DNA from 4 places in the Kitasatospora sp. NPDC058492 genome. Region 1 is predicted to be linked to each of the others. Evidence: riboswitches for the same ligand, from Rfam matches in the RefSeq annotation. Region 1 holds a riboswitch; each other region holds the start of a gene.
What was found. A riboswitch is a leader RNA that binds a small molecule or an ion and turns the genes downstream of it on or off. The one in region 1 is predicted to bind cobalamin.
Positions count from the first base shown of each region.

Region 2: it holds a riboswitch for cobalamin, as region 1 does, so the genes downstream of both, ACFWPI_RS34190 (ribonucleoside-diphosphate reductase subunit alpha) here and ACFWPI_RS13035 (iron ABC transporter permease) in region 1, are expected to answer to the same signal.
Region 3: it holds a riboswitch for cobalamin, as region 1 does, so the genes downstream of both, ACFWPI_RS05985 (CoA-acylating methylmalonate-semialdehyde dehydrogenase) here and ACFWPI_RS13035 (iron ABC transporter permease) in region 1, are expected to answer to the same signal.
Region 4: it holds a riboswitch for cobalamin, as region 1 does, so the genes downstream of both, ACFWPI_RS05945 (prenyltransferase/squalene oxidase repeat-containing protein) here and ACFWPI_RS13035 (iron ABC transporter permease) in region 1, are expected to answer to the same signal.

Region 1 covers NZ_JBHXMU010000016.1:12,564-19,765, reverse strand. The annotation lists gene ACFWPI_RS13060 (amino acid ABC transporter permease) at 1-510, shown strand, start outside; gene ACFWPI_RS13055 (amino acid ABC transporter ATP-binding protein) at 507-1,304, shown strand; gene ACFWPI_RS13050 (CGNR zinc finger domain-containing protein) at 1,418-2,008, shown strand; gene sodX (nickel-type superoxide dismutase maturation protease) at 2,031-2,393, opposite strand; gene sodN (superoxide dismutase, Ni) at 2,710-3,105, shown strand; cobalamin riboswitch at 3,194-3,333, shown strand; gene ACFWPI_RS13035 (iron ABC transporter permease) at 3,423-4,505, shown strand; gene ACFWPI_RS13030 (ABC transporter ATP-binding protein) at 4,505-5,269, shown strand; gene ACFWPI_RS13025 (ABC transporter substrate-binding protein) at 5,292-6,287, shown strand; gene ACFWPI_RS13020 (GNAT family N-acetyltransferase) at 6,359-6,838, shown strand; gene ACFWPI_RS13015 (hypothetical protein) at 7,088-7,202, shown strand, end outside.
Region 2 covers NZ_JBHXMU010000075.1:22,895-30,096, reverse strand. The annotation lists gene ACFWPI_RS34210 (glycosyltransferase family 2 protein) at 1-157, opposite strand, end outside; gene ACFWPI_RS34205 (hypothetical protein) at 289-1,191, opposite strand; gene ACFWPI_RS34200 (glycoside hydrolase family 26 protein) at 1,374-2,828, opposite strand; gene ACFWPI_RS34195 (hypothetical protein) at 2,969-3,871, opposite strand; cobalamin riboswitch at 4,416-4,558, shown strand; gene ACFWPI_RS34190 (ribonucleoside-diphosphate reductase subunit alpha) at 4,750-7,167, shown strand; gene ACFWPI_RS34185 (ribonucleotide-diphosphate reductase subunit beta) at 7,188-7,202, shown strand, end outside.
Region 3 covers NZ_JBHXMU010000006.1:37,590-44,791, reverse strand. The annotation lists gene ACFWPI_RS06000 (MarR family winged helix-turn-helix transcriptional regulator) at 1-484, opposite strand, end outside; gene ACFWPI_RS05995 (M48 family metalloprotease) at 684-1,631, opposite strand; gene ACFWPI_RS05990 (BlaI/MecI/CopY family transcriptional regulator) at 1,622-2,086, opposite strand; cobalamin riboswitch at 2,353-2,544, shown strand; gene ACFWPI_RS05985 (CoA-acylating methylmalonate-semialdehyde dehydrogenase) at 2,773-4,260, shown strand; gene ACFWPI_RS05980 (acyl-CoA dehydrogenase family protein) at 4,268-5,407, shown strand; gene ACFWPI_RS05975 (enoyl-CoA hydratase/isomerase family protein) at 5,407-6,480, shown strand; gene mmsB (3-hydroxyisobutyrate dehydrogenase) at 6,477-7,202, shown strand, end outside.
Region 4 covers NZ_JBHXMU010000006.1:27,989-35,190, reverse strand. The annotation lists gene ACFWPI_RS05955 (flagellar hook-length control protein FliK) at 1-454, shown strand, start outside; gene ACFWPI_RS05950 (hypothetical protein) at 1,130-2,569, opposite strand; cobalamin riboswitch at 2,703-2,779, opposite strand; cobalamin riboswitch at 2,857-3,000, shown strand; gene ACFWPI_RS05945 (prenyltransferase/squalene oxidase repeat-containing protein) at 3,104-6,124, shown strand; gene ACFWPI_RS05940 (hypothetical protein) at 6,121-7,202, shown strand, end outside.

The DNA of each region.
Region 1 (7,202 bases):
TTCGTCGCCGCCCTGCTGGGCCTCGGCCTCAACGAGGCCGCCTACATGGCGGAGATCGTCCGCGGCGGCATCCAGTCGGTGGACGAGGGCCAGACCGAGGCCGCCCACGCGCTCGGCATGAGCCGGTTCCAGACCATGCGCCGGATCGTCCTGCCCCAGGCCATGCGGGTGATCATCCCGCCGACCGGCAACGAGACCATCTCGATGCTCAAGACCACCTCGCTGGTCAGCGTGATCTCCCTGGAGGAGATCTTCCGGGCCGGTCAGGTCATCTACTCCCGGAACTACCAGAACATCCCGCTGCTGATCGTGGTCAGCCTCTGGTACCTGTTCTTCACCTCGCTGCTGACCATCGGCCAGTACTACATCGAGCGCTACTACGCCCGCGGCTCCAACCGGACCCTCCCGCCCACCCCGGTGCAGCGGCTGCGGGGCCTGTTCGCCGGGAAGCCCGCCCCGAAGACCGGCGCCGACGTCGTCCCGGGGCTTGAGGGAGGTGGTCACGTATGACCGACCTGAGCAAGACCCCGGCCGCCGCCACCGGGCAGCCGATGGTGCGCGCCGAGAGCGTCCACAAGTCCTACGGCTCCGTGCACGTGCTCAAGGGCATCGACCTGGAGGTCAAGCAGGGCGAGGTGTTCTGCCTGATCGGCCCCTCCGGCTCCGGCAAGTCGACCTTCCTGCGGTGCATCAACCACCTGGAGAAGATCAACGGCGGACGCCTCTGGGTGGACGGCGAACTGGTCGGCTACCAGCAGAAGGGCGACAAGCTCTACGAGCTCAAGGACCGCGAGGTCGCCGTCAAGCGGCGCGACATCGGCATGGTCTTCCAGCGCTTCAACCTGTTCCCGCACATGACGGCCGTCGAGAACGTCATGGAGGCCCCGGTCCAGGTCAAGGGCGAGAGCAAGGCCGCCGCCCGGGAGCGGGCGATGGTCCTGCTGGAGCGGGTCGGCCTCGCCGACAAGGCGAAGAACTACCCCTCCCAGCTCTCCGGCGGCCAGCAGCAGCGCGTCGCGATCGCCCGCGCGCTGGCCATGAAGCCCAAGCTGATGCTGTTCGACGAGCCCACCTCGGCGCTCGACCCCGAACTGGTCGGCGACGTCCTCGACGTCATGCGCGGCCTCGCCGAGGAGGGCATGACCATGGTGGTCGTCACCCACGAGATGGGCTTCGCCCGCGAGGTCGGCGACGCGCTGGTGTTCATGGACGGCGGTGTGGTGGTCGAGTCCGGCAACCCCCGCGAGGTGCTCACCGACCCCCGGCACGAGCGCACCCGCGCCTTCCTCTCCAAGGTGCTGTAGAACCGTACCGACCGGCGCCCGGCAGGCTGCTCCTGCCGGGCGCCGACGTTTTCCCCACCCAGGTAATAGGCTGGACGCAATCAGCCCGTTACCGACCTTTTGGAAGGACCTCCGTGGAGCTCGCCTCGTACGCCGATCTCGCCGTTCGGCTGGTGAACACCGAGGAGCCCGAACGCGGCACCGACACGCTGACGTCCGTGGACGCGGTGCGCGGCCTGTTCTCCGACTCCTCGCGGGCCGCCGCACAGGCCGACGAGTCCGACCTGCCCCGGCTGCGGGCGGTGCGGACCAGGCTGCGCGGGGTCTTCGAGGCCGCCGCCGAGGGCGACGAGATCCGGGGCGTCGACCTGCTGAACAGCCTGCTGATGGAGTACCCGGTCAGCCCGCTGGTCTCCGGGCACGACTACCTGGACGACGCCGGCCGGCCGCGCTGGCACCTGCACCTGGCCGACAACTCGCCGACCGCCACCGCGCACTTCAGCGCGGTCGCCTGCATGGGCCTGGCCGTCCACCTGACCGAGCTGGGCGCCGACCGGCTCGGCATCTGCCAGGCCGCGCCCTGCCGCAACGCCTACCTGGACACCTCGACCAACCGCTCCCGCCGCTACTGCTCGGACCGCTGCGCGACCCGCGCCAACGTCGCCGCGTACCGGGCCCGCAAGCGCCAGGAGGCCGAGGCCGCGGCACTCGGCGCCGCCGGCTAGGTCCCCGGCAGGGCCCAGGGGGTCAGAGCTGCTCCGCCCAGACGCCCAGGCGGCGGGCCAGGCCCGGCACCCGGGCCAGCCGGGTGCTCAGCAGCAGCCGCTCCAGCCGCCGCCCCGGCGCCAGCCAGGCCGGGCGCGGGCGCAGCCGCAGCAGCACCCGGCCGAGCACCAGTTCGTCCGGGACCGGGCCGTAGCTTCGGCTGTCGCTGTCCACCGGCCGGTTGTCGGACAGCAGCCACCAGCCCCTCGGACGCCGCTCGGCGGCCCGCTTCACCACCAGCAGGTCCTGCTGGAAGGGGTGCCGGAAGAGCACCACCGCGCCGGGCCGGATCGGCGCGCCGTAGCGCACCAGCAACTGGTCGCCCTCGCGCAGGGTCGGGACCATCGACGGGCCCGCCACGTCGACCAGCCCGAACGGCACCGCGCCGCCGCCCCGGCCCCGCCCCCGGGGTTCCGTGCCCGCCGGTTCCGTGCCCGCCGGTTCCGTACCCGCTGGTTCCGTGCTCCGCGCCACGACTCCTCCTCCCGGACCGCCCGGTCCCAGTCTGCCGTACGGACCGTCACCCCGTTCGATCCGTTCGATGTCCGGATTACCCCGGTTCCGGGTCCGCCTTTTGCCCTAGGCCCACCGCCCGATCGCGAAACCCCGGGGGCGGAAGGGTAATCTCGGGCGCGGGAAGACGATCTAAGGAAGGACTCCCATGTTCTCTCGTCTGTTTGCACCGCGCGCCACCGCCCACGCCCACTGTGACCTGCCCTGCGGCGTGTACGACCCGGCGCAGGCCCGGATCGAGGCCGAGTCGGTCAAGGGCACCCAGGAGAAGTACCAGGCCAACGAGGACCCGGCTTTCCGCACCCGCGCCCTGATCATCAAGGAGCAGCGTGCCGAGGCCGTCAAGCACCACATCTCGGTGCTGTGGAGCGACTACTTCAAGGCCCCGCACTTCGAGAAGTACCCGCAGCTGCACCAGCTGATCAACGACACCCTGAAGGCCGCCTCGGCCGCCAAGGCGTCCACCGACCCCGCCACCGGCCAGGCCCTGCTGGACCTGATCGCCGAGGTCGACAAGATCTTCTGGGAGACCAAGCAGGCCTGAGCCTGACGCGTCGCCACCCGACCGCCCCCGTCCGCGAGCCCGGACGGGGGCGGTCGTGCGTTCACGCCCCACCCGAGCCCGGTAAGGGTTGCCTAGCCTGAGTGGCTGTTATGCTGCCAGGGCGTCCGAGGGGGAAGTCCGGTGTGAATCCGGCGCTGACCCGCAACGGTGAGCACGGCCCCCGGGGCCGCGCCAGCCCGATCGCCCCCGGCCGCTGAACTCCCGACAACTCGCCGTGGACTGCGAGGGGATGGCGCCCGGGCCCGCGCCCGACCGGTGCCGCCCCCGCGCACCCGCGGCCCGAGGCAAGGCGCACCGTGAGCAGCACCGCAGCCGCGGGCAGTGGCGCAACGAGCCCGCCCGCCCGCCGAATACCCGCCCTCCCGCTCGCCGTCGGCCTGGCCGCCGCCCTGCTGCTCTCGCTGCTCTGCGGCGTGGCGCTGGGCGCCTCCGGGATCGGCCTGCCCCGCGTCCTGCGGCTGCTGGCCGCCGGGCTGACGGGCGGACGGCTGGAGGCGGAGGAGGCCGCCGCCTACGCGATCGTCTGGGAGATCCGGCTGCCGCGCGCCGTGCTGGCCGCCGTGGTCGGCGCCGGGCTGGCCGCCACCGGGGTCGCCGTCCAGGCCCTGGTGCGCAACGCGCTGGCCGACCCGTTCGTACTCGGCATCTCCTCCGGCGCGGCCGTCGGCGCCAACGCGGTGCTGCTGCTCGGCGCCTTCGCCTCGCTCGGGGTGTGGGCGATCTCGGCCTCCGCGTTCGGCTCCGCGCTGGTCGCCATGGTGCTGGTCTACCTCGCGGCGCGGACGGCCTACGGGCTCACCCCGCTGCGGCTGGTGCTCACCGGCACCGCGCTCTCCTACGGCTTCTCCGCCGTCACCGCGCTGATGGTCTTCGCGGCCGCCCGCGGCGAGGCCGCCCGGGACGCCATGATGTGGCTGCTCGGCAGCCTCGGCGGCGCCACCTGGGGCTCGGTGCCGATCGCCGCCGCCACCGTGCTGGCCGGCCTGGCGTACCTGGCCTGCGCCGCCGGCCGGCTGGACGCGCTCGCCATGGGCGACGAGACGGCCGCCTCGCTGGGCGTGGACCCGGACCGGCTGCGCCGCGAGCTGTTCGTGGTGACCGCCGCCGTCACCGGCACGGTGGTGGCCGTCAGCGGGGCGATCGGCTTCGTCGGGCTGATGGTGCCGCACCTGGCCCGGATGCTGGTCGGCGCCGGGCACCGCCGGGTGCTGCTGGTCGCGCCGCTCGCCGGGGCGCTGCTGCTGGTCTGGGTGGACATCGTCTCGCGCACCCTGCTGGCGCCCGCCGAACTGCCGGTCGGGGTGGTCACCGCGGTGCTCGGGGTGCCCTGTTTCCTGCTGCTGATGCGCCGTCGCGGCTATTCCTTCGGAGGCCGCTGATGGATCTCGCCCTGGACTCCGTCTCGGTCGAGCTGGCCGGTGCCCGGCTGGTCCACGACGTCGCCCTGGACGCCGCCGCCGGGCAGGTGGTCGGACTGATCGGACCGAACGGCAGCGGCAAGTCGACGCTGCTGCGCTGCGTCTACCGGGCGCTGCGGCCGGCCGCCGGGGCCGTCCTGCTGGACGGCACGGACCTGCACGCGCTGACCGCGCGCGAGGCCGCCCGGCGGGTGGCCGCGCTCCCCCAGGAGTACTCCGCCGAGTTCGACTTCACGGTGGCCGAGGTGGTCGCCATGGGCCGGCTGCCGCACCGGCGCGGCCTGGGCGGCCCGGGTGCGGACGACCACGCGCGCTGCGCGGAGGCGCTGCGCAAGGTCGGCGCCGAGCAGTTGGCCGGGCGGGGCTTCCTGAGCCTGTCCGGCGGCGAGAAGCAGCGGGTGCTGATCGCCCGCGCGCTGGTCCAGGAGCCCCGGCTGCTGGTGCTGGACGAGCCCACCAACCACCTGGACATCGCCCACCAGTTGGACGTGCTGGCGCTGGTCCGGGAGGCCGGCCCGACGGTGCTCACCGCGCTGCACGACCTCAACCTGGCGGCCGGCCACTGCGACCTGCTGTACGTGCTACGGGCCGGCCGGATCGTCGCCTCGGGGCCGCCCGCCGAGGTGCTCCGACCCGCCCTGCTGGCCGAGGTGTTCGGCGTCCGGGCCACCCCCGTCCGGCACCCGGTGACCGGCGCCGTCCAACTGCTCTTCGACCGGATCTGACCCACCCCCCGAAGGAACCCCCGTGCGCACCAAGGCCGTTGCCATCACCGCCCTGCTCACCCTCGGGCTCACCGCCTGCGGCGCCGAGATCGCCCCGAGCGGCGACGCCACCGCCGCCTCCGCCCACTACCCGGTGACCGTGGAGAACTGCGGCACCAAGCTCACCTTCCCGCAGAAGCCCGCCCGGACGGTGACCAACGACGTCGGCATCACCGAGCTGATGCTCGCCCTCGGCCTGGCCGACCGGATGGCCGGCTACGTGATGCCCGACGACAAGGGCCGGGTCGACCAGGTCGCCTGGAAGGACGGCTACCAGCAGACCGCGTGGCTCTCCAAGAAGGAGATCACCAAGGAGATCGTGCTGGGCGCCAAGGCCGACCTGGTCTTCGCCGGCTGGCACTACGGCTTCGACGAGGGCCGCGGCTTCACCCCGCAGGCGCTGGGGGACCTCGGCATCGCCTCGTACGTGCTCAGCGAGTCCTGCCGCAGCGGCAAGGGCACCGAGCGCGGCGTGATGTCCCCGCTGGACGCGCTCTACACCGACCTGGCCAACCTCGGCGAGATCTTCGACGTCCGCGACCGGGCGGACAAGCTGGTCGCCGGTTTCAAGGCGCAGGTCGCCGCCGCCCCGCAGCCCGAGCGCCGGCCGTCCGTGTTCCTGTACGACAGCGGGCAGGACAAGCCGTACACCGCCGGGAAGTTCGCCGCGGCCGACGAGATCATCGCCAAGGCCGGCGGGGCCAACGTGATGGGCGACCTCGCGGACACCTGGGTCACCGTCGGCTGGGAGAGCGTGGTGCAGCGCGACCCCGAGGTGATCCTGATCAACAACTACGGCGAGACCGGCGCCGACGCCAAGCGCGCCTTCCTGAAGTCCTTCCCGCCGCTGGCCGGCGTCTCGGCGGTCAGGAACGACCGGATCTTCGTCCTGGACTACGTCGACCTGGTGGAGAGCCCGCGCAACCCGGCCGCGATCACCGCGCTGGCCGACTACCTGCGCACCGTCCCGGCCCGCTGACCCGCCCGCCCCCGGCCCGGGCCCCGATCAGGGCCTGGGCCGGGGGCGGGGGCGCGCAGTAGGCTCGCGGCATGATCCGCACCGCCGTCGTGACCGACGTTCCCGTCATCCTCGCCCTGATCCGCGAGCTCGCGGAGTACGAGAAGGCCCCGCAGGAGGCCGTGGCCACCGAGGAGCAGCTGCGCGACGCCCTGTTCGGCGCCAACCCGGCGCTGTTCGGCCTGATCGCCGAGGACGACGCCACCGGCGAGCCGGTCGGCTTCGCGGTCTGGTTCCTCAACTTCTCGACCTGGCGCGGCACCCACGGGATCTACCTGGAGGACCTGTACGTCCGCCCGCAGTCCCGCGGCGGCGGCCACGGCAAGGCGCTGCTGCTGGAACTGGCGCGGATCGCCGTCGAGCGCGGCTACGCGCGGGTGGAGTGGTCGGTGCTCGACTGGAACACGCCCTCGATCGACTTCTACAAGTCCCTCGGCGCGGTGCCGATGGACGGCTGGACCGTCTACCGGCTCACCGGCGAGGCGCTCGCCGCCGCCGGCGACGGTCACTGAACGGACCGTCCGAACCCCTGCCACCCTGCGTCGCGATGGCTTACCATGAGTGACTCCCGAGCCCCGGCCGGCGTGCGGAAGGCGGTAAGGTCTCAGGCGGATACGCGGCGTCCGGTCGCCCCGCGAAGGGTATGACCGGTACGTACCGCACCACCCCTCTGGACAGTTGGGGCGAAGCAGTTGAGCCAAGCAACAGACAGTGCCGCGGCCACCGGCCCGGAAGCACAGCGCGTCACCCAGGAGGTGAGGGTGTCCCAGATCGACGGCGAGCCCGGAGTGCAGGACTTCGTGGAGGTCCGGCTGCCCGCGGCGGGTGCCTACCTCTCGGTCCTGCGAACAGCGACGGCCGGCCTGGCGGCACGAC
Region 2 (7,202 bases), on a different contig from region 1:
GGTTGGGCACGTAGGCCCAGACCGAGAAGGCGAAGATGACCGTGAAGGAGAAGTAGAACGGGAGGACCCGGGGCTTCCACGACATCTGTCGCTCGGCGAGCCGGGCGGCCTCGCGGGACGTGGTGAGCACCGTCCGTGCGGGGGCTGTCGATGGCATGGCGAAAGTCGCTCCTCGTCTGCTGGCGGGCCGATCCCCTGCGGGAGCCGGGTCGTTCGTGGGCGGTCCGGGGTTGCGGCGGTCCAGGCCCGCGGCGGTTCAGGGCTGCGGCGGTTCGGGGCTGCGGAGGTTCAGGCCTGCGGCGGGCGGTCCGTCGGCGGACGGTCCGTCGGCGGGCGGTCGGCCGGGGGCGCGACCGGGCCCGGGGCGACCGGACCGGGCGTCACCGGCGGCGCGGCGGGCCACGGCTGCTGGGCGAGCGTCGACGGGTGCGGGGCCGGCTGGGTGGGCTGCTGCGCGTACGGCACCGGCTGCGACGGCTGGGCCGGCGCCGGCTGCGGCCAGGCGGCGGGCTGCGACTGCGGCGCCGGGGGCTGCTGCGGCCACGCGGGCTGCGGCTGCTGCTGGAACGGCGGCTGCGGTGGCCAGGCGGCCTGCGGCTGCGGCGGCTGTTGCTGCTGTTGCTGCGGCCAGGCGGGCTGGTGCTGGAACGGCTGCTGCTGCTGGAACGGCTGCGGGCCCGGGGCCGGCTCGGCCGGGATCGTCTGCAGCAGCGACCAGTGCAGCTGTCCGCCCGACGCCGCGGCGGCTTCCGACGCCCCCCGCTCCCGCCACTTCAGCCGGGCCAGCAGCAGGATCAGCGCCGCGGTGACGACCACGCCGAGCGCGAAGGTCGCGAGCTTGAGGCCGCCCTCGGTGGTGCTGGTGAACCACTCCCGCTGCGGCTTGTCCAGGAGTGCGCCGGTCAGGCTGCGCACCCGGTTGTACCCCTCGACCAGTGCGACGCCGGCCGCCACCCCGAGCGCCCAGGTGCGCCCGCGCAGCAGCAGGATTCCCGAAACCAGGTAGATCAGGCCGTAGTTGAGGCTGCCGGTCTCGGCGTCCACCGAGGTGCCGCCGTAGTAGAAGATGCCTTTGACGTAGGTCGCGAACCCGACCTGGCCGAAGCAGTTGTACGCCGCCCAGCCGAGCAGCACCACGCCCCAGCCGACGGCGATGCCGCCGGCCGCGCGCATCGCACGCGCCTGTCCCATCCCGCACCCCCGCCCCGCCGGGCCCGTCCCGGCGTCAGCCCCTCGGCTTCGCCGCCACAGGATGCCACACGGCACAACGGACACGGTATTCCGGCCGTTCAACGGAATTCAGTGGTGTAGCACACCTCGCGGCGACCGGCTCGGCGGACGCACGGGGCGGCTCGACGAACGCGCGGGGCGGCTCAACGGACGTGCAGGCCGCCCCAGTCGACGTTCGCGCCGAACGGGCCGGCGCCGCCGGTGAGCGCCAGCGGGCTGTGGTAGGTGGCGTTGACGTCCGCGCCGGAGTTGCGCGGCTGGTCCGGCGTCAGGTTGTCCGAGGTGAGCGACTGCCCCCAGACCGTCCAGATCGTCCAGGGCGTGCGCCGCAGCGTGTCCGGCTGGCGGGAGTTGACCGGGACGGCGAAGGACTCGGCCAGGATCCGCGGCTTGCCGTAGGCGGCGAGCCCGTCGTAGTACCGCTTGGTCCACACCTCGCCGGTGCCGATCGGGTGCGCGGGGCTGCCGCTGTAGTCGTCCACCCCGACCACGTCGACGTACTGGGAGCCCGGGTAGTAGTCCCACGGGTCCGCGCCGGGGGCTCCGTCCCAGGACACCGGCGTCCAGACGAACAGCAGGTTGTGCAGGCCCCTGGTCTCCACCAGGTAGCGGTAGGTGATCCGCCACAGCGCCTGGTAGTCGGCCGGCTTCTGGCCCGACCACCAGAACCTGCGGGCGCAGTCCTGCACGTTCATCTCGTGGTACGGGCGCAGCAGCACCGGCACGTCGTGGGCGGCCAGGTACTCCAGGTGGTCGGCCAGGTAGGACAGGTCGGTCATCAGCGCGCGGTACTCGGGGGTGTCGTGCGCGCTGTCGACGACGCGGCCGAACCAGCCCTTGTCCTTCGCGGCCGGGGAGTTCGAACAGAGCACCTGCTCGAAGGACTTGACGTCCGAACCGGGGTAGGGCTGGTGGAAGGACATGCCGACGATCCCGGCCGGCCCCCCGCCGTTGTCGGGCAGTTCGGTGGTGGTGCCGTCGCAGTTGTGCTGGACACCGGCCGTGCCGTAGCTGCCGTCGTCGGCGCGCGGGTGGCCGGACCAGACGGCGGAGAGCAGGTCGACGGCGTCGTCGGTGTACTGCCAGCCGGCCCGGCAGGTGGGCCACCGGCCGGCCGAGTAGGAGCGCGGGTCGCCGACACCCCAACCGGTCTGGCCGTAGCCGGGGCCGAGGTCGGTCTCGACGAAGCCGGGCAGCTTGCCGGTGAGGTCGGCGGCCTTCTTGTAGTAGTAGCCGACCTGCTTGGTGCCGCGGTAGTCGCCGTACTCGGGGTTGTTGCGCTCGTTGTGCGCCTCGACGTGCTGGCCGATCACCGTCCCGCCGCTCTGCCCGGTGCGGGCCTGCCCCTCCAGGTCGGCGAGCAGCTGCTGGACGGCCCGGGCGTTCGGCGAGGCCTGCGGGTCCCGGGCGAGCAGGTCCCGGCCGACCTCCGGCGGCAGGGTGCGGCCGGAGAAACCGACCGCCACCGGGACGCGGGCGGGCTGTTCGCCGTCGGCCCGGCCGTCGCGCTGCAACAGCGCCACGGCGCCCGCGGCCACCACGACCCCGGCCGCGGCCAGGACGGCGGGCTTGCCGCGCAGGGCTCTGGGCAGGGCCACGGACCGCTCCTCCGGTTGCTCGCCGGCACCGGCCCAGGCGGACACAACCGGAACACTCGTGCGAATGACTGCCCCGAGAGCCTGCCACACTCCCCCGGCCCCGGCGAGCGAACCCGCCGGGGCCGGGGTGTCACGGCGGATCAGCCGGCCGCGGCGGCCCCCGGCGCACCCGGCGCGGCCGCGGACGCGGCCTTGGCGCGCTGGAGCAGCTGGCCCTTCACGTGCTCGCCGAAGCCGGCGGCCGCCGCGGTGGCGGCGGCGTCGGCGGTGTTGCCGCCCTTCGCCGAGCCCTCGACCGTGAAGTAGGCGTACCGGCCAAGGGTGTTGTGCGTGTTGGTGCAGCCCGGCGTAGCGCAGAAGGCCGGCGCGCCCGGCGCGACGGCGCCCTTGAGGTGGCCGGTGTAGCTCTTCATCGAGGTCTCGGCCTGGATCTTGTGGTCGAAGACCGCGACGCCGACGGTCACCGCGCTGTCGCCGGAGACGTAGGTCGCCCGGAGCACCTTCTGGCAGCCCTGGTCACCGAGGACCTTGCCGAGCCCGCCGGTCGTCGAGTTCCCGTCCCAGCAGGGCGAGTCCAGCGAGACGAAGGTCCGGTTCCAGGTGGCGCCGTTGACCGTCACCTGGAGTGCGGAGAACAGCGCCCCCGCGTCCTGCGGCGCCGGGTCGGTGGCGGCCTCCCAGATCGGCTTCGACGGGTCGTCCGGCGCGCCGCCCGGGGTGCCGGACGGGTTCCCGCCCGGGGTTCCGGCGGCATTCGGCGCGGCACTCGGTGCGGCGGAGGACGGCCGGTTGGAGGCCGAGGCGGTCGGCCCGGCGGTCGGCTTGTCGCCGTCGCCCTTCGTCAGCAGCACCGCACCACCCGCGACCAGGCCGCCGACCAGGACGACCGCGACCGCCACGCCGAGGGCCCGCAGCCGGCGGCGGCGCTTGTCGTCCGCCGCGTTGCGGTCCGCCAGCGCCTGCCAGTTCGGCTCGGCGCGCTGCGGCGCCTGGGGCTGCGGGTACGGCTGCGGGTGCGCCTGCGAGTGTCCTTGGGGATGCACCTGGGGATGCGGCTGGGGGTTCGGCTGCCACTGCGGCGGCAGCTGCTGCCCCGGTTGGCCCGGCTGCGGCAGCGGAGGCTGCCCCGGCGGGCCGGGCTGCGCGGGCGGCTGCGCGGGCGGCACCGGAGGCCCGTACGAGGCCGGCGGCGGCCCGAAGCCCCCGCTCGGCGGCAACACCGGACCGGGCACCACCGGCGGCTGCTGACCGTGCGCGTCCCCCGGCCCGGTGGGAGGCGTTCCCTGCGGACCCTGCCCGGGTGCGCCAGTTCCGTCGCTCACGCGCCCCCTCGCTTCGCTCGATGATCGCTTCGCGGAACGCGCCCCTCGGCGCTTCGCTCGCTCATGCGCCCAGATCGTAGGGCATGCCCCCGCCAGCCGGTCCGCCCGGTGACCGTTCCGTATCGAAACCAGGACGCCGGAGCCCGGAACCAGGGCCCCGGGAGCCCGGATCCGAGGCGCCCCAAGGCCACGACCCGCCCCCTCCCAGCACCCCCGGTTATCGCGCCGACACACCGCGCCGTACTACATGTGGGGTCGCATCAGAGAGACACCACAAGATGTATGCTCAATCCTGCTGTCGATGCAGGGGAACCCGGTGCGAATCCGGGACTGCCCCGCAGCGGTGAGCGGGCGGCTCCAGCAGCCGCACCGCGAGTCCGAGTACCTGCCGACGGTGTGCGCACGGGCCCTCCCGCAGAGGCCGCGCCAGCACGAGAACTACCTTCCGGGCCTCGCGGGCGGGCCGGGGACGCCACTGTCGCGCGACGCTTCCTGCGTACGTGCCGTGCTCCCCTGCCCCGAACGGCCCGGTACCCCCCGATCACCGCCGCCGATCGCCGCCAGGAGAGAGCGCCTTGACCACCGCTGCCTCAGCCACCCTGCCCGCCCAGGGCACCGGCCCCGCCCCCACCGACCCGACGGTCTCCGACCCCGGCGGCGCGCTCCTTCGGCTGCTCACCGACCGCAGCGTCGACCTCCCCCAGGTGGACCCCGGCCATGTCGCCGCCGCCGCGCTGCGCGGCCGCCACGCCGGCTCGGACTTCGCCGAGCTGCGCGGGCTGGCCGTGGACGCCGCCGCGTCGATGATCGCCGAGGACCCCCAGTACTCGAAGCTGGCCGCCCGGCTGCTCGCCCTGGAGATCGTCGACGAGGCGAACAGCCAGGGCTCGCGCTCCTTCGCCGCCTCGATCGCCGTCGGCCACGACGAGGGCCTGATCGGTGACACCACCGCCGCCTTCGTCGCCAAGCACGCCGCCGCCCTGGACGCGCTGATCGACGTACACGGCGACGACCGCTTCGAGTACTTCGGCCTGCGCACCGTGCAGTCCCGCTACCTGCTGCGCCACCCGATCACCCGCAAGGTCATCGAGACCCCGCAGCACTTCCTGCTCCGCGTCGCCTGCGGCCTGGCGGTCGGCGACAGCGAGCAGTCCGTGCGCGAGGTCGCCGAGCTGTACGGCCTGATGAGCCGGCTGGAGTACCTGACCTCCTCGCCGACCCTGTTCAACTCCGGCACCCGGCACCCGCAGATGTCGAGCTGCTACCTGCTCGACTCCCCGCTGGACAACCTGGACTCGATCTACAACCGCTACGCGCAGATCGCCCGGCTGTCCAAGCACGCCGGCGGCATCGGCCTGTCCTACTCGCGCATCCGCTCGCGCGGCAGCCTGATCCGCGGCACCAACGGCAAGTCCAACGGCATCGTCCCGTTCCTGCGCACCCTCGACTCCTCGGTCGCCGCCGTCAACCAGGGCGGCCGCCGCAAGGGCGCGGCCTGCGTCTACCTGGAGACCTGGCACGCCGACATCGAGGAGTTCCTGGAGCTCCGCGACAACACCGGCGAAGAGGCGCGGCGCACCCACAACCTCAACCTGGCGCACTGGATCCCGGACGAGTTCATGCGCCGGGTCAACGCCAACGAGGACTGGTCGCTCTTCTCCCCCGCCGACGTGCCCGAGCTCGTCGACCTGTGGGGCTCCGACTTCGACGAGGCCTACCGCAAGGCCGAGCTGGCCGGCAAGGCCGTGCGCACCATCCCCGCGCAGACCCTGTACGCCCGGATGATGCGCACCCTGGCGCAGACCGGCAACGGCTGGATGACCTTCAAGGACGCCTCCAACCGCGCCGCCAACCAGACCGCGCTGCCCGGCCGCACGGTGCACTCCTCGAACCTGTGCACCGAGATCCTGGAGGTCACGGACGACTCCGAGACCGCCGTCTGCAACCTCGGCTCGGTCAACCTCGGCGCCCACGTCGCTCCCGGGGCCTCCGTCGACGACCTGCTCGGCGCCATGGACTGGGAGCGCCTCGACGCCACCGTCCGCACCGCCGTGACGTTCCTCGACCGCGTGGTGGACATCAACTTCTACCCGACCACCGAGGCCGGCACCTCCAACTCCCGCTGGCGCCCGGTCGGCCTCGGCGTGATGGGCCTCCAGGACGTCTTCTTCAAGCTGCGGATCGACTTCGACTCCGCCGAGGCCGCGCGGCTGTCCACCCTCATCGCCGAGCGCATCATGCTCACCGCGTACGAGCGCTCCGCCGACCTGGCCGAGCAGCTGGGCCGCCACGAGGCCTACGGCGAGACCCGCGCCGCCCGCGGCGAACTGCACATCGACCACTTCCCGACGGCCGCCCCGCAGTGGGCCGACCGCTGGACCGCGCTGCGCGCCCGCATCGCCGAGACCGGCCTGCGCAACTCGCTGCTGCTGGCCATCGCGCCGACCGCGACCATCGCGTCCATCGCCGGCGTCTACGAGTGCATCGAGCCGCAGGTCTCCAACCTGTTCAAGCGCGAGACGCTGTCCGGCGAGTTCCTCCAGGTCAACCCGTACCTGGTGCGCGAGCTCAAGGAGCTCGGCGTCTGGGACCAGCAGACCCGCGACGCCCTGCGCGAGGCCAACGGCTCCGTCCAGGAACTGGGCTGGCTGCCCGCCGAGGTCCGCTCGCTCTACCGCACCGCCTGGGAGCTGCCCCAGCGCGCGCTGATCGACCTGGCCGCGGCCCGCATGCCGTACCTCGACCAGAGCCAGTCGCTGAACCTGTTCATGGCGGCGCCGACCATCGGCAAGCTCAGCTCGATGTACGCCTACGCGTGGAAGGTCGGTCTCAAGACCACCTACTACCTGCGCTCGCGCCCGGCGACCCGGATCGCCCAGGCCGCCTCCGGTGCCGCCCGCGCCGCCGCGCCCGCGCCCGCGCCCGTGCCGGTGAACACCCCGACCCTCACCCCGGAGGAGGAGGCCGCGCTGGCCTGCTCCCTGGAGAACCCCGAGTCCTGCGAGGCCTGCCAGTGAGCACCCCCGACCGCGAGAAGATGCTGCTCGACCCC
Region 3 (7,202 bases), on a different contig from region 1:
GCGTGCGGCGTCCCGCGCCGCGGGCGGCCGCCGTGCACACCCGCCGCAGCAGGGAGTTGAGTTCGGCGCGCTGGCCCTTCGTCAACGAGCCGAGCAGGTCGCCTTGGACGGCGGATGCGTCGTCGTGCAGCACGTCCAGCGCTGCCTGCCCGGCCGGGGTGATCGTCAGCACCTCCTGCCGCCCGCCGATCTGGACGACCATGGAGTGCACCAGGCCTGCCGACAGGAGGTCGTCCAGTGCCTGGGCGGAGTCGGCCCCGGTTGCGGCGGTTGCGGTTGCGGTTGCGGCGGCGTGCTCGGTGAGGTCGCGGCGCCCGTGCGGCCCCAGCTGGGCGAGTGCGGACAGCAGCGCCTGATGGGCCGGGCCCATTCCCCTCGCGTCGAGCCGGTCGGCCAGCAGCCGGTCGACCGCCCTGCCGGCCGTCGACAGGAGGTAGACGGTCTGTTCGAAGGGGCTCGTCGAGCCCGTCCTCCCGTCGTACACGCCAGGTCCCATCGTCCGGTGGCCGCCGTGTTCTCGGACCGGGGCCATGGTGGCGGCACCCGCGCGGGGATGCCGAGCCCGGAGGCCGGAGTGAACGCGGCCTCTGATCGCCGGCGGGCGGGCGGCTGCGCCAAGACCCGCACGGGTAAGCCGAGCCTCACCATACCCGGACCCGCACGGTTGGTCTACATCGATGTCGTCAGACCGGGCCGTGAGCCCTCAGGGTCCGGGCCGCGTACTCGACGTACTCGTGCAGCCCGTAGGCCAAGGCCACGCCGAGCAGGGCCGCGACCGTGACGGCGGCGACCAGGGCGACGGCGGCGTGCGCCCTGCGGCCGGTCGGGCGGGCGGGTGCGGGGCCCAGGAGGGCCTGGACGCGCTGGGGCACGGGGCCGGTGTTCACGGACAGCAGGGGCCCGGCGGTTCGGCGGGCGGACGGCGATCCGGCCAGGGCCGCCCGGGCGATGGCGGTCGCGGCGGTGCGCCGGTCGGCGACCGCGGCGGCGGCCTGCTCGTCGGCCCAGCGTTCCAGGTGGTAGTCGAGGTCGGCCCGCAGCCGGGCCAGCGCCGGGTGTACGGCGGCGGCGAGGTCGACGGCGGCGGACAGCAGGTGGTGGCGCCCGCGCAGGTGGGCGCGCTCGTGGGCGAGGAGCACCGCGCGCTCCGCCGGGCCCAGCGCGCTCAGCATGCCGGCCGAGACGACGACGCGGCCGGGGCGCCCCCGGTGGCCGGGCAGGGCGAAGGCCTCGGCGTCCTTGCCCGCGACCACGAGCAGGTCGCCGTCGCTCGTCGCATCAGCGGTCAGGCCCCAGGCGCGGGCGAGGAGCACGCGGTGCCCGCGCCACCGCAGCGTCAGCCGTACGGCCTGGACGGCCAGCGCGGCCCCGGCAGCGCAGGACACCGGCACCACGGCCGGCCACCGGGCGACGACGCCGGACAGCGGCAGGTGCTCCAGGCCTGCCAGGAACGGGACGTGGAACAGCCCGGCGAGTGCCGCGACGGTGCCGCCCGCCAGCAGGACGGCCGCGCCCGTGAGTACGAGCGAGGCCTCGCGCGGAGGGAGCAGCAGGGCCAAGCGGCGTGCGGCGGGCGCCGCGGCCCAGGGGAGCAGCAGGGCCAGGGCGACGACCGTCAGGATCAGGCCCATGCGTCGTCCTCGGGCCCGGGCCTGCCGGAGTCCGCCGCGGTCGCGGCCCTGGCCCCGGTCTGGGCCCCGGCCTCGGCCTCGGCCTCGGTCTGGGCATCGAGGAGCAGGCGGCGCAGCACGTCCTCGTCGTCCTCGGACAGGGAGGAGACGAACCGCTTCAGCACGAGGTCCCGCTGGGGTTCCTTCTCCAACTCCCGGCGCATGCGCCCGGCCGCCAGTCCGGCGGCGTCCTCCACCGGGGCGTAGGCGAAGGACCGCGCGGGGCGGCTGCGGACCAGGGTCCCCTTCTCGTGCAGACGCGTGAGGATCGTCGTCACGGTGGTGCGGGCCAGCCCGTGGTCCAGCGCCTCCTTGACCTGCTGGGCGGTCAGCGGCTCGCCGGCCGCCCACAACACCGCCAGCACGTCCGCGACCAGTTCCCCGTGCGGACGCCTGGCGTCCCGACCGACCCTCACATCGTTCTCCCTGTCCCGACACTCCCGGAAGGCACACTCCCGGCAGGCGCACCTCCGGCGCCGACAGCGGTCGGCGGCCGAGGCCTGCCCGCGCCGGTATGGCGAAGATGGGCCCGGCCTGTGTTGCTTAGGTGTGCCTCAGCTAATTTTACGGGCTCGCGGCCCCGCGCTGCCGGGCGCCTGATTTGCGGACACCGTCCGGTCACGTGCCGCTCGGCGCGGTGGAAAGTCGATGGCACAACGCGCGTGCGGGCCTCTGGACTTACTAGGACGTCCAACTATATGGTCGACGGCAGGTCCGCGGTGTCAGGGAAGCCGGTGTGAGTCCGGCACGGTCCCGCCACTGTGACCGGGGAGTTCGTCCTCGCAGACGAAGGCCACTGGCAGCCAGCCGGGAAGGCCTGGGGGCGTGCGGTGATCCGGGAGTCAGGATACCGGCCGCGGGTGTTCCGTGTTTTCCACGAGGATGGAGACGACACGCATGACTCCGGGCTGCTCCCGCTCCACTGCCGCTCCTGGTCGTCCCGTGCCCACGGCCGCCGGGGCCCCGACACTCTGACGTTCCGTTCTGCCGCCGCACGCCCGTGTCGCGGGGCGCACCACCGTGCGCCCGCCGACCGGCGGCGGCCTCCGATCCTCCTCCTCTCCCCACCCCTGTCGAGAGAAGGAACCCGACGGTCCGAGAACTGACCCACTTCGTCGCCGGCAAGCCCACCGCCGGCACCTCCGGTCGCTTCGGCGACGTGTACGACCCCAACACCGGCCGGGTGCAGGCCCGGGTGCCGCTGGCGAGCCGGGCCGAGGTCGAGGCGGTGATCGCCGACGCCGCGCAGGCCCAGCCCGCATGGGCCGCGTGGAATCCGCAGCGGCGCGCCCGCGTCCTGCTGCGCTTCCTCCAACTCGTCGAGCAGGAGAAGGAGGAACTGGCCCGGCTGCTGTCCGCCGAGCACGGCAAGACCGTGGCCGACGCCCACGGGGACATCCAACGCGGCCTGGAGGTCGTGGAGTTCGCCGCCGGCATCCCGCACCTGCTGAAGGGCGAGTTCAGCGACAACGCGGGCACCGGCATCGACGTGTACTCGATGCGCCAGCCGCTCGGCGTGGTCGCGGGCATCACGCCGTTCAACTTCCCCGCGATGATCCCGCTCTGGAAGGCCGCACCCGCCATCGCCTGCGGCAACGCCCTCGTCCTCAAGCCCTCGGAGCGCGACCCCTCGGTGCCGCTGCGCCTCGCCGAGCTGTTCCTGGAGGCCGGGCTGCCGCCGGGCGTGCTGAACGTGGTCAACGGCGGCAAGGAGGCCGTCGACACCCTGCTGGAGGACCCGCGGGTGCAGGCGGTCGGGTTCGTCGGCTCCACACCGATCGCCCAGTACGTGTACGCCACCGCCGCCGCGCACGGGAAGCGGGCGCAGTGCTTCGGCGGCGCCAAGAACCACCTGGTCGTGATGCCGGACGCCGACCTCGACCAGGCCGCGGACGCGCTGATCGGCGCCGGCTACGGCTCGGCCGGCGAGCGCTGCATGGCGATCTCGGTGGCCGTCCCGGTGGGGGAGGAGACCGCCGACGCCCTGGTGGCCAAACTGGTCGAGCGGATCGCCGCGTTGAAGGTCGGGCGCTCGGACGACCCGGCGGCGGACTTCGGCCCGCTGGTCGGCGCCGACGCGCTGGAGCGGGTCCGCGGCTACCTGGACCTCGGGGTCGAGGAGGGCGCCGAACTCGTCGTCGACGGGCGGGACTTCCGGCTGGAGGGGCACGAGGACGGCTACTTCCTCGGCGCCTCGCTGTTCGACCGCGTCACGCCCGACATGCGGATCTACCGGGAGGAGATCTTCGGCCCCGTCCTGACCGTGCTCCGCGCCGCCGACTACGAGGAGGCGCTGCGCCTGCCCGGCGAGCACGAGTTCGGCAACGGCGTGGCCGTCTACACCCGGGACGGCGACACGGCGCGGGACTTCGCCCGCCGGGTGAACACCGGCATGGTCGGCGTCAACGTGCCGATCCCCGTGCCGGTCGCGTACCACACCTTCGGCGGCTGGAAGCGCTCCGGGTTCGGCGACCTCAACCAGCACGGGCCGGACTCGATCCGCTTCTACACCCGCACCCGCACCGTCACCTCGCGCTGGCCCTCCGGGGTCAAGGAGGGCGCGAGCTTCACCATCCCGACGATGGGCTGAGGGCGCCGTGCACGACCTCACAGAGGACCAGCTCGCCATCGCGGCGACCACCCGGGCCTTCGCCCGCGAACACCTGGCGCCGAACGCGGTCGCGTGGGACCAGGCCAAGCACTTCCCGGTGGACGTGCTGCGCAAGGCGGCGGACGTCGGCCTGGCCGGTGTCTACGTCCGCGAGGAGTCCGGCGGCTCCGGGCTCACCCGCGCCGACGGCGTGCTGGTGTTCGAGGCGCTGGCCACCGGCTGCCCGTCCATCGCCGCCTACCTGTCCATCCACAACATGGTCGCCTGGATGATCGACCGCTACGGCGACGACGCCCAGCGCGCCCGCTGGCTGCCGGGCCTCAGCGCCATGGCGACCCCCGCCAGCTACTGCCTCACCGAGCCCGGCGCGGGCTCGGACGCGGCGGCACTGACCACCCGAGCCCGCCGGGACGGGGCGCACTGGGTCCTCGACGGCGTCAAGCAGTTCATCTCGGGCGCAGGGGCCTCCCAGGTCTACCTGGTGATGGCCCGCACCGGCGGACCGGGGGCCGGCGGGGTGTCCGCGTTCGTCGTCGAACGCGACGACGCCGGCGTCTCGTTCGGGCCCGACGAGAAGAAGATGGGCTGGAACGCCCAGCCCACCCGCCAGGTGCGGCTGGACGGCGTCCGGCTCCCGGCCGACCGCCTCCTGGGAGCCGAGGGCGAGGGCTTCCGGATCGCCATGAACGGGCTGAACGGCGGCCGGCTCGGCATCGCCGCCTGCTCCCTCGGCGGAGCGCAGGACGCCCTGGAGCGGGCCACCCGCTATCTGGCGGACCGCGAGGCGTTCGGCGCCCGGCTCCTGCACGCCCAGGCGCTGCAGTTCCGGCTCGCCGACATGGCCACGGAGCTGGAGGCGGCCAGGTCGCTGCTCTGGCGGGCCGCCTCGGCCCTGGACCGGGGGGACCCCAGAGCGCCGGAGCTGTGCGCGATGGCCAAGCGGCACGCCACCGACACCGGCTTCGAGGTCGCCAACCAGGCGCTCCAACTGCACGGCGGCTACGGCTACCTGGCCGAGTACGGCATCGAGAAGATCGTCCGCGACCTGCGGGTGCACCAGATCCTGGAAGGAACCAACGAGATCATGCGCGTCATCGTCGCCCGCGGCCTGACCGGGGCCGCGTGATGGCCGGGAACGACCTCGACGAGGTCCTGGTCCACCGCGAGGGCCGGGCGGGCCTGATCGTCCTCAACCGCCCCGCGGCCCTGAACGCCCTCACCCACGGCATGGTGCGAAGGATCTCCGAAGCCCTGGACGCGTGGGAGGAGGACCAGCGGGTCGACACCGTGGTCATCACCGGCGCCGGTGAGCGGGCCTTCTGCGCCGGCGGCGACATCGTCGCCATCCACCGCGCCGCCACCGGCGCGGACCCGGGCGCCGTCGAGGAGTTCTGGCGCGACGAGTACCGCCTCAACGCCCGCATCGCCCGCTACCCCAAGCCCTACGTCGCGCTCATGAGCGGCATCGTGATGGGCGGCGGGGTCGGGGTCTCCGCCCACGGCAGCGTCCGGATCGTCACCGAGACCACACGCGTCGCCATGCCCGAGGCCGGCATCGGCTTCGTCCCCGACGTCGGCGGCACTTACCTGCTCGCCCTCGCACCCGGCGAGCTGGGTACCCACCTCGCCCTGACCGCGGGCTCCGTCGGCGCCGCGGACGCGCTGCTCTGCGGCCTCGCCGACCACTTCGCCCCGGCCGAGCGGCTGCCCGCGCTGCTGGACGACCTGGCCGAACTCCCCGTGCACGACGCCCTCGAACGGAACGTCGGGCCCGCACCGGCCGGCCTGCTGGACGGTCGGCGGGCCTGGATCGACCACTGCTACGGGGCCGACACCGTGGAGGAGATCCTCGACCGCCTGCGGGACAGCGGCGAACCGGAGGCCAAGGAGGCCGCGGACCGGATCGCCGCCAACTCGCCCGCCGCCGTGAAGGCCACCCTCGCCGCCCTGCGCCGGGCCCGCACCCTCGGCCCGCTGGAGGCCGTCCTCGACCAGGAGTACCGGACCTCCTGCGCGGCGCTCTCCACACCGGACCTGGCCGAGGGGATCCGCGCCCAGGTCATCGACAAGGACCGCTCCCCGCGGTGGAACCCGTCGACGCTGAGCGCCGTCGAACCCGCCACGGTGGCCCGCTACTTCGCCCCGCTCGGCGACCGGGAACTCGGCCTGTCCCCCACCACACCCCTGGAGCGCTGGTGACCCACCGCAACGGATTCAACGGAGTCATCGGATTCATCGGACTCGGCAACATGGGCGGCCCGATGGCTGCCAACCTCGCCACGGCCGGACACACCGTGACCGGCTACGACCTGGCGCCGGAGGCACTGCGGCGGGCGTCCCGGACGGAGAGCGGCGTCCGTCCGGCGCGGTCCGCGACCGAGGCGGTACGGGAGGCCGACGTCGTCATCAGCATGCTGCCGGCCGGCCGGCACGTGCTGGCCGCCTACGCGGACCTGCTGCCCGCCGCCCACCCGGGAACGCTCTTCGTCGACTGCTCCACGATCGACGTCGCGGACGCCCGGGCGGCGCACGACCTGGCCGTGAACGCCGGGCACCGGGCCGTGGAGGCGCCGGTCTCCGGCGGGGTGGTCGGTGCCACGGCCGCGAGCCTCACCTTCATGGTCGGAGCCGCCGAGCCGGACTTCGAGGCGGCTCGACCGGTGCTGGAGGCGATGGGCCGCAAGGTCGTGCACTGCGGACCCCCCGGTGCGGGGCAGGCCGCGAAGATCTGCAACAACATGATCCTGGGCATCTCGATGATCGCGGTCAGCGAGGCCTTCGTGCTCGGGGAGAGCCTCGGGCTCAGCCACCAGGCCCTCTACGACGTCGCCTCGACCGCCTCCGGCCAGTGCTGGGCGCTCACCACCAACTGCCCCGTCCCCGGACCGGTGCCGACCAGCCCGGCCAACCGCGACTACGCG
Region 4 (7,202 bases), on a different contig from region 1:
CCCGGCCCGCCGCACCCTCGGCTCGATCGCCGCCGCCGCTGCCCTGACCGCCGGCCTGCTCGGCGCCTCCGCCGTCCAGGCCCCGAAGGCGCAGGCCGCCGCCTGCGACGGCACCACCGGCGTCACCGTCGTGGTCGACTTCACCGCCGTCGGCGGCGGTATCCAGACCGGCTGCGCACCCGGCGACCCCGCCAGCGGCCTGGCCGCGCTGACCGGCGCCGGGTTCGCGTACACCTTCCACCCGCGCTACCCGGGCTTCGTCTGCACCATCAACGCCCTGCCGACGACCTGCACCAACCCCACCGGCAGCGCCTACTGGTCGTACTGGCACGCCCAGCACGGCGGCCCCTGGTCGTACAGCAACCTCGGCGCGGGCAGCTACAACCCGGCACCCGGCGACGTCGAGGGCTGGTCCTTCGGCGCCGGCGCCCAGCCGGGCGTCACCGCGCCCTGACCTCCGGAGACACCCCGGTGCCCCGGCCCCTCCGGAAGGGGGGCCGGGGCACCGGCGGTGCGGCACGTTCGGCGCCGCCGGGCGAGCAGCACCATGGTGGCCGTCGCAGCGGTGAACAACAGGGTGTTCACCACGCTCCCGCCGGTGGTCAGCAGCCGTGGGACAAGGCAACCGCCTGGTCCCGCCAGGTCCACACCCTCGCTGTTCGACACGCCAGCTCAGCTCTCGTCCGAGCATCTCCAGGACGGCGGTGTGGCCGTTGCGTGTTTCTGAACTCAACTAATACGTAAGGAACTTGAGGCGAAGGACCCTGGTCTGCAGAAGCTGGGCGCCGGGACGTGTGAGCGGCCCCGCGTACCGGAATCGGTGCGCGGGGCCGCTGTGGGGCATCGGGTGGTTCAGCAGTGGGGCGGGTCGGGCGCGTTGTGGAATAGAACCGCACCCCGACCGCGCAGTCCAGGCCGCAAACCCGCCAGGCTCCGCCCCGATAACTCCCTTGTGCGGCGGGTGGGTTGGGTCCTGTCGGGTCGCGAAGAGGCTGGTCTGGGGCGTCGGCGTCGGGCGGTGCGGGCTCGGGCCGCCGGGGGCCCGGTGGAAGTCCCTCCGTGCACCCGGCGTGATGTGATGGCAGGTCAGCTCGCTGCTTCCGCGTCCAGGACGGCCAGGGTATCCGGATCAGTTGCCGTAGCAGAGCGAGACGGTGTCGCCGAGGTGAACGGTGGTGGCCCGGGTGGCGGTGGTGGCGGTGGTGCCGTCCAGGGTGATCTTCCAGGTGGAGGAGCCGCTGTTGGCGGTGCCGTTGATCGCGGTGACGGCGCCGGTGCCGGAGGACGGGGTGACGGCGGTGACGCAGCCGGCGGGGGTCGCGGATGCGGCGGCGTCGAGGACGTCGCCGAGGGTTGCGGTGGTGCCGGTCGGGGTGAGGGCGACGGCGCAGACCTTGAGTGCGCCGGTGCCGTCGTCGATGACCAGCGGGAGCTTGGCGGCGGTGCCGGGGACGAAGGTGGCGGTGGCGGCCCAGGCCGGCTCGCCGGCGGTGGTCGGGGCCGGCGGGGTGGCGGTGAAGCCGGCGCCGGCGACGGCGCGCAGGCCGTCGACGGAGGCGTAGGGGGAGGGGGAGGTGTCGGTGGGCAGGTACTTGAAGCCGCCGCCGGGCTTGAACTGCTGGGCGATCAGGAAGTCGACGGGGCTCTTGCCGGTGCCGCTGGTGAAGTCGGGGCCCTGGGGGTTGATGCCGCAGGCGTTGAGGCCGGAGACGGCCCAGCCGTTGGAGTCGGTGTTGACGCCGAACATGGCGTTGAAGGCGCCGGAGGCGGTGAGCTTGCCCTTGAGGAAGTTCTTGGCGGCGACGATCGCCGGGTCGGTGGCGGGGACGCCCCCGGTGCAGAGCGAGGCCATGGCGGCGCCGGTCATGTCGATGTCGCTGCCCTGGGCGAGGGCGTTCGGGTCGCCTGCGGCCTTGCTGAAGTTCCAGCCGCCGTCGTTGTGCTGGTTGGCGCGCACCGCCGTGACGGAGGCGTCGAGCAGCGGCTGCGGGACGCGGGGGTTGCCGGCCTGGGTCTTGGCGCCCGCGAGGGCGAGGAGGCCGAAGACGGTGCCGTTGAAGTTGGCGGACGGGTCGTAGTAGCCGGGTTCGGCGGTCTGCCAGTAGGCGGCGAGGTCGGCGACGAGGTTGCGGCCCGGGCCGACCCGGGCGGGGTCGATGCCGGCGGCGTAGGCGTTGAGGATGCCGCGCTCGTAGTCCGTGACGACCGGTGAGGCGCTCGGCCAGCCGGGGGCGGCGAGTTGGCCGCGGTACACCAGGCGGGCGTTCTTGGTGGGGTCGCCGCCGGGGGTGACGTCGGCGGCGGCCGTGCCGGCGGCCGCGAGTGCGCTGAACGCCCACTCGTTGGAGAGCCCGCCGCCGGTGACGTAGCTGCCGTCGGCGGCCTGGAGCGACTTCAGGTAGGTGACGCCGGTGCTCTTCGAGGTGGCTATCTGGGTCGGGCTGGCCGTCGCGTGGGCGGGGACGGCGGAGAGCAGGAGTGCGCCGGCCGTCAGGGCGACGGAGGCGGCGGAGGCGGCGCGGGAGGCGGCGCGGGAGGGGGTGGTTCGCGAGGGGGCGAGGAGGGACACGGGACAGGCTCCTTGGGGTGGCGGGCGCCGACCCTGCCCCGGAGTTCCGGCGTCCGTTCAAGGGCGCGCGACTGCCGGAGCGGTCGCCGCCCGGATCGCGTGGGCCGGCTTTCGCCATGGTGCGTGGCCGGGCGGGCATTCGGGCTCAGGGCGGCACGATGGCCACCCCACACCGCTGCGCGTCAGCCCCGGATTCGCACCGGGTTCCCCCGCTCGGCCACCGCGGACGCTACCGCACGGCGCACCGGTGCACGAGGTGGTGTGATCGACATGACGACCCGTTGACTCCCGTTCTACCGGCGTGGTCTGATGAACCGATTTTTTGCCCTCGGCATTCAGGGGAAGCCGGTCCAACTCCGGCGCTGACCCGCAACCGTGGACCCACCTGTGGTGGGTGAGCCGGAATGCCTGGACCGGGGGCCTGTTCACAGAGCACTTGCGTCGTCGCGGACTACGACGCGGTCCGGACGGTCCCTGCCCAGGAGACCGTCGGCTGCGCCGTTGCGTCCCGCGTCGACCGACCAGGGAGTCGTCGTGAGGGTCAGCAGCAGTCGCACACGTCACAGGAACCGGGACCTCGCCTCCGTGGTGGTCGCCGGTGCTGTCGCGGTCGCCGCCTGCGGAAGCGTCCTGTTCGGGCGCCCCGGCACCGCGGCCGCCGACCCGATCGAGCAGTGCACGGCGACGACGGGCGCGATCGTCGCCGTCGACTTCACCCACTGGGGCGGCGGCGTCGTCCGGGGCTGCGACGCCCACCCCACGACCGGGATGAACCTGCTGCACGCCGCGGGCTTCACCACCGCCGGAACCGAGCACGACGGACCCGCCTTCATCTGCCGCCTCGGAACCGGGACCTTCAACAGCGGCACCCAGTACCCGACGCCGGCCGAGGAACCCTGCGTCAACACCCCGCAGGCCACCGCGTACTGGTCGTACTGGATCGCCGAACCCGGCCAACAGGCCTGGTCCTACAGCCGGTTCGGCGCCGGGACGCAGAAGCCCAAGCCCGGCGAGGTCGAGGCCTGGGTGTACGGCGGCACCGACATCGGCGGCACCAGCGGGGCACCGGGCTTCACCCCGGACTCCGTGAGAGCGAAGAGCGGTGGTTCGTCGGCTTCGCCGTCCGCCTCGCCATCCGCCTCGCTGTCACCCTCGGCGAGCCCGACTCCGACACCGACCCCGACCGGGCCGACCTCGACCGGGCCGTCCGCCACCGGTGACCCGGCGGCCGCCGCGGCCTGGCTGGCCCGCCAACTCGTCGGCGGCGACCACATGGAGAACTGGGCCGTCGAGGGGCCGGACTACCCCCGGACCGCCCTCACCGCCATCGCCCTCGCCGCCGCCGGCACGCAGGACCCGGCGGTGCGCAGGACGACCGCCTTCCTCGCCGCCCACACCGACGCCTTCCTGTACCCCGACGGACCGGCCGGCCAGCCCGATGCGAGGGCCGCCGCACTGCTGGCCCTCGTCGCCGAGAGCACCGGCAGCGATCCCCGGGCCTTCGGCGGCCGGGACCTGATCGCCGCGCTCACCGGCCACGTCTGCACGGCGGCGGGGGAGAACGGCAGGTGCACCGCCGCCGGGGACTTCCCCGGCGCGGCCTCGCCCTGGGTCCAGTCCCTCGGCGTCATCGCCCTCCAGCGCGCCGGCTTCACGCCACCCGCCCCGGCGCTCGCCCGCTTCACGGCGCTCCAGTGCGCCGACGGCGGGGTGGCCGGATCGATGATCGTCGCCGGCGAGCACTGCGAGCCCGACCCGCTCACCACCGGCCTCGCGGTGCTCGCCCTTCGCACGGCCCCCGGGTACGAGACGGCGGCGAAGAAGGCTTCGGACCAGCTCGCGGCCGGACAGCAGGCCGACGGATCCCTGCTCCCGTACCTCGGCGCCCCCGGCGACACCATCAGCACCGCGAGCGCGGCCCAGGCGTTCAAGGCCACCGGACAGGACACCCGCCGGGCCGCCGCCACGGCCTGGCTCGCCGCCCGGCAGGGCGCGGACGGCGGCTTCGGCCCCGACGCGTCGACCACCGACCCGGACCTGGCCGCCACCGAGCAGGCGATCCTGGCCCTGACCGGCACCGACCTCACCAGCGTCCGGCACAACCCGGACGCCACCACCCCGCCGACGACGCCCGCCACCACGAAGCCTGCCGGAAGAACCCCCGACGCCGCCAAGGGCAGCGCCTACCTCACCGACCCGTCCCGCCTGATCAACGGCCGCTACTACGAGGGCTTCCCGGCCTTCGCCGACTTCGGCCTCACCATCGACGGCGCCTACGCCCTCGCGGCCACCGGCACCGACGACGCCGCGCTGCGCAGGATCGTCGACTTCCTGGACCAGCCGGGCAAGGACGCCGGTGAGCGCACCGTCAACGACTGGACCGGCATCGACACCGAGTACGCAGGCGGCGGCTCGATCGGAAAGGAGGCGCTGCTCGCCGAGGCGGTCGGCCGCAACCCGCGCGCCTTCGGCGGCCACGACCTGATCGCCGCCCTGGCCGCCCTCGTGTGCACCAAGGCCGACCAGAGCACCGGCTGCGCGGCGCCCGGCAACTACACCTACGCCACCTCGGTGTTCTCCCAGGCGCTCGGCATCATGGCCCAGCTCCGGGCCGGGGACTCGACGAACGCCGCCCCCGCGATCGCCTACCTGAAGGGCCTCCAGCACCAGGACGGCTCCTGGCCGAGCCTGATCCCCGCCACCGGGGACTCCGACGTGGACAGCACGGCGATGGCCGTCATGGCCCTCGCCCTCGTGCCGGGGGACGAGGCCGCGCGGGCCGTCGACCAGGGCCTCGGCTGGCTCGCCGCGCGGCAGCTGCCCGACGGCGGCTTCCCGGGAGCGGCCGGCGACTCGACCAACTCGGCCGCGCTCGCCATCCAGGGCATGACGCTGCGCCAGGCCTCGTACGGCGCCCGGATCGCCAAGGCGCGCGACTTCCTGGCGGGCCAGCAGAACGGGGACGGCGGGTTCAACGTCGCCTCTGCCGGGCAACCGGGATCGGACGTCCGCGCGTCCACGCAGGTGCTCGGCGGTGCCACCGGGATCTCGTTCGGCACGCTGTTCCGGGACCTCGGGGGAACGTCGACGCCGACGCCGACTCCGACTTCCACCGGGACGGCGACCCCGACGGGTACGCCGACGGGCACTCCCACGGGCACGCCGATCGATACCCCGACCGGCACGCCCACGAACACATCCACGAACACATCCACGAACACGCCCACGAACACGCCCACGAACACGCCCACGAACACGCCGAGCCCGACGGGCTCGCCCGCAACGGCTGGGCCCTCGGACACCGCCGCTCCCTCGACCGGCGACGGTTCGGCCACCTGGTCGGCCGGTGGCATCGACGCTCCGGCCGGTGGCGGTGGCGCACCCGTCGCCCCCGCCGGTGGCGTGCCGGCGCAGACCGGTTCCGGCAGCCTGGCCGGGACCGGAACCCAGGCCCTGACGCTGACGGCGGGCGCGGGTGTGCTGACCGCGCTCGGCGCGGCGGCCGTCCTCGTCGCCCGGCGCCGCGCCGCAGCCGCCCCGGGGCGTCACCGGTGAGCCGGGGACTCGGCGGTCGGCTCGGCCGGCTGTCCGGGGCGGCGGCCCTGACCTTCGCCCTCGCGTTCGGCGGCGTCGCCGTGGGCACCGCCCCGGCGTCCGCGGCGCCGCTGCCGATCGACCAGTGCACCACCACCTCCGGCGTGGTGCTCGCCGTGGACTTCAGCAAGTGGGGCGGCCCGCTGCTGCGCTCCTGCGGGACCACCCCGACCACCGGCTTCACCCTGCTCAACCAGGGCGGCTGGAAGACCACCGGGACCGGCCACGACGGTCCGGCGTTCATCTGCCGGATCGGCTACAGCGGCTTCCAGGGCGGCAAGCAGTTCCCGGCCCCGGACCAGGAGAAGTGCGTCCTGACGCCCCCGGCCACGGCCTACTGGTCGTACTGGCACGCCGATCCGGGCCAGAACGAGTGGTCCTACAGCCAGCTCGGCGCGATGAGTTACCAGCCGAAGCCCGGCAGCGTCGACCTCTGGATCTTCGGTGGCACCAACATCGAGGGCACCGAGGGGCGGCCGGGCTTCTCGCCGGACAGCGTGCGCGCGAACAACTTCAGCCCCGGCGGGCAGCCCGCCGACCCCGGCCAGGGCACCACGGGCGGCTCCGGCGGCGGGTCGACGGGTGGCACGGGTACGACCGGCGGCAGCGCCACCGGCACCGGTTCGAGCGGTGGCACCGGCGGGACCGGAACCACCGGAAACGCAGGCGGAACCGGCAGCACCAGCAGCACCGGCAGCAGCGGCGGAACCGGCGGCACCAGCGGCGCAGGCACGACCGGTGGCACCGGATCGGGCCGGGCCCCGGCCCCCGCCAAGCCCCCGACGGGCGGAGCCCGCCCGCCCGCGCCCGCCACGACCCCGGGGCCCGGCGCCGCCGCCACCCCCGAGGACGGCATCACTCCGCCCGGAGCGCCCGAGCCGACGCCCGTGCCCGCCACGCCGGTGCCGGTCGAGCCGCCCACCGCGCCGCCGACGGACATCCCGAGCGATCAGCCGACCCCGCAGACGGTCGAGGCCGCGGCCGCGCCGACGTCCACCCCCGCCGTGCCCGGCGGCGTGGTGGACGCCAATCCGGTGGC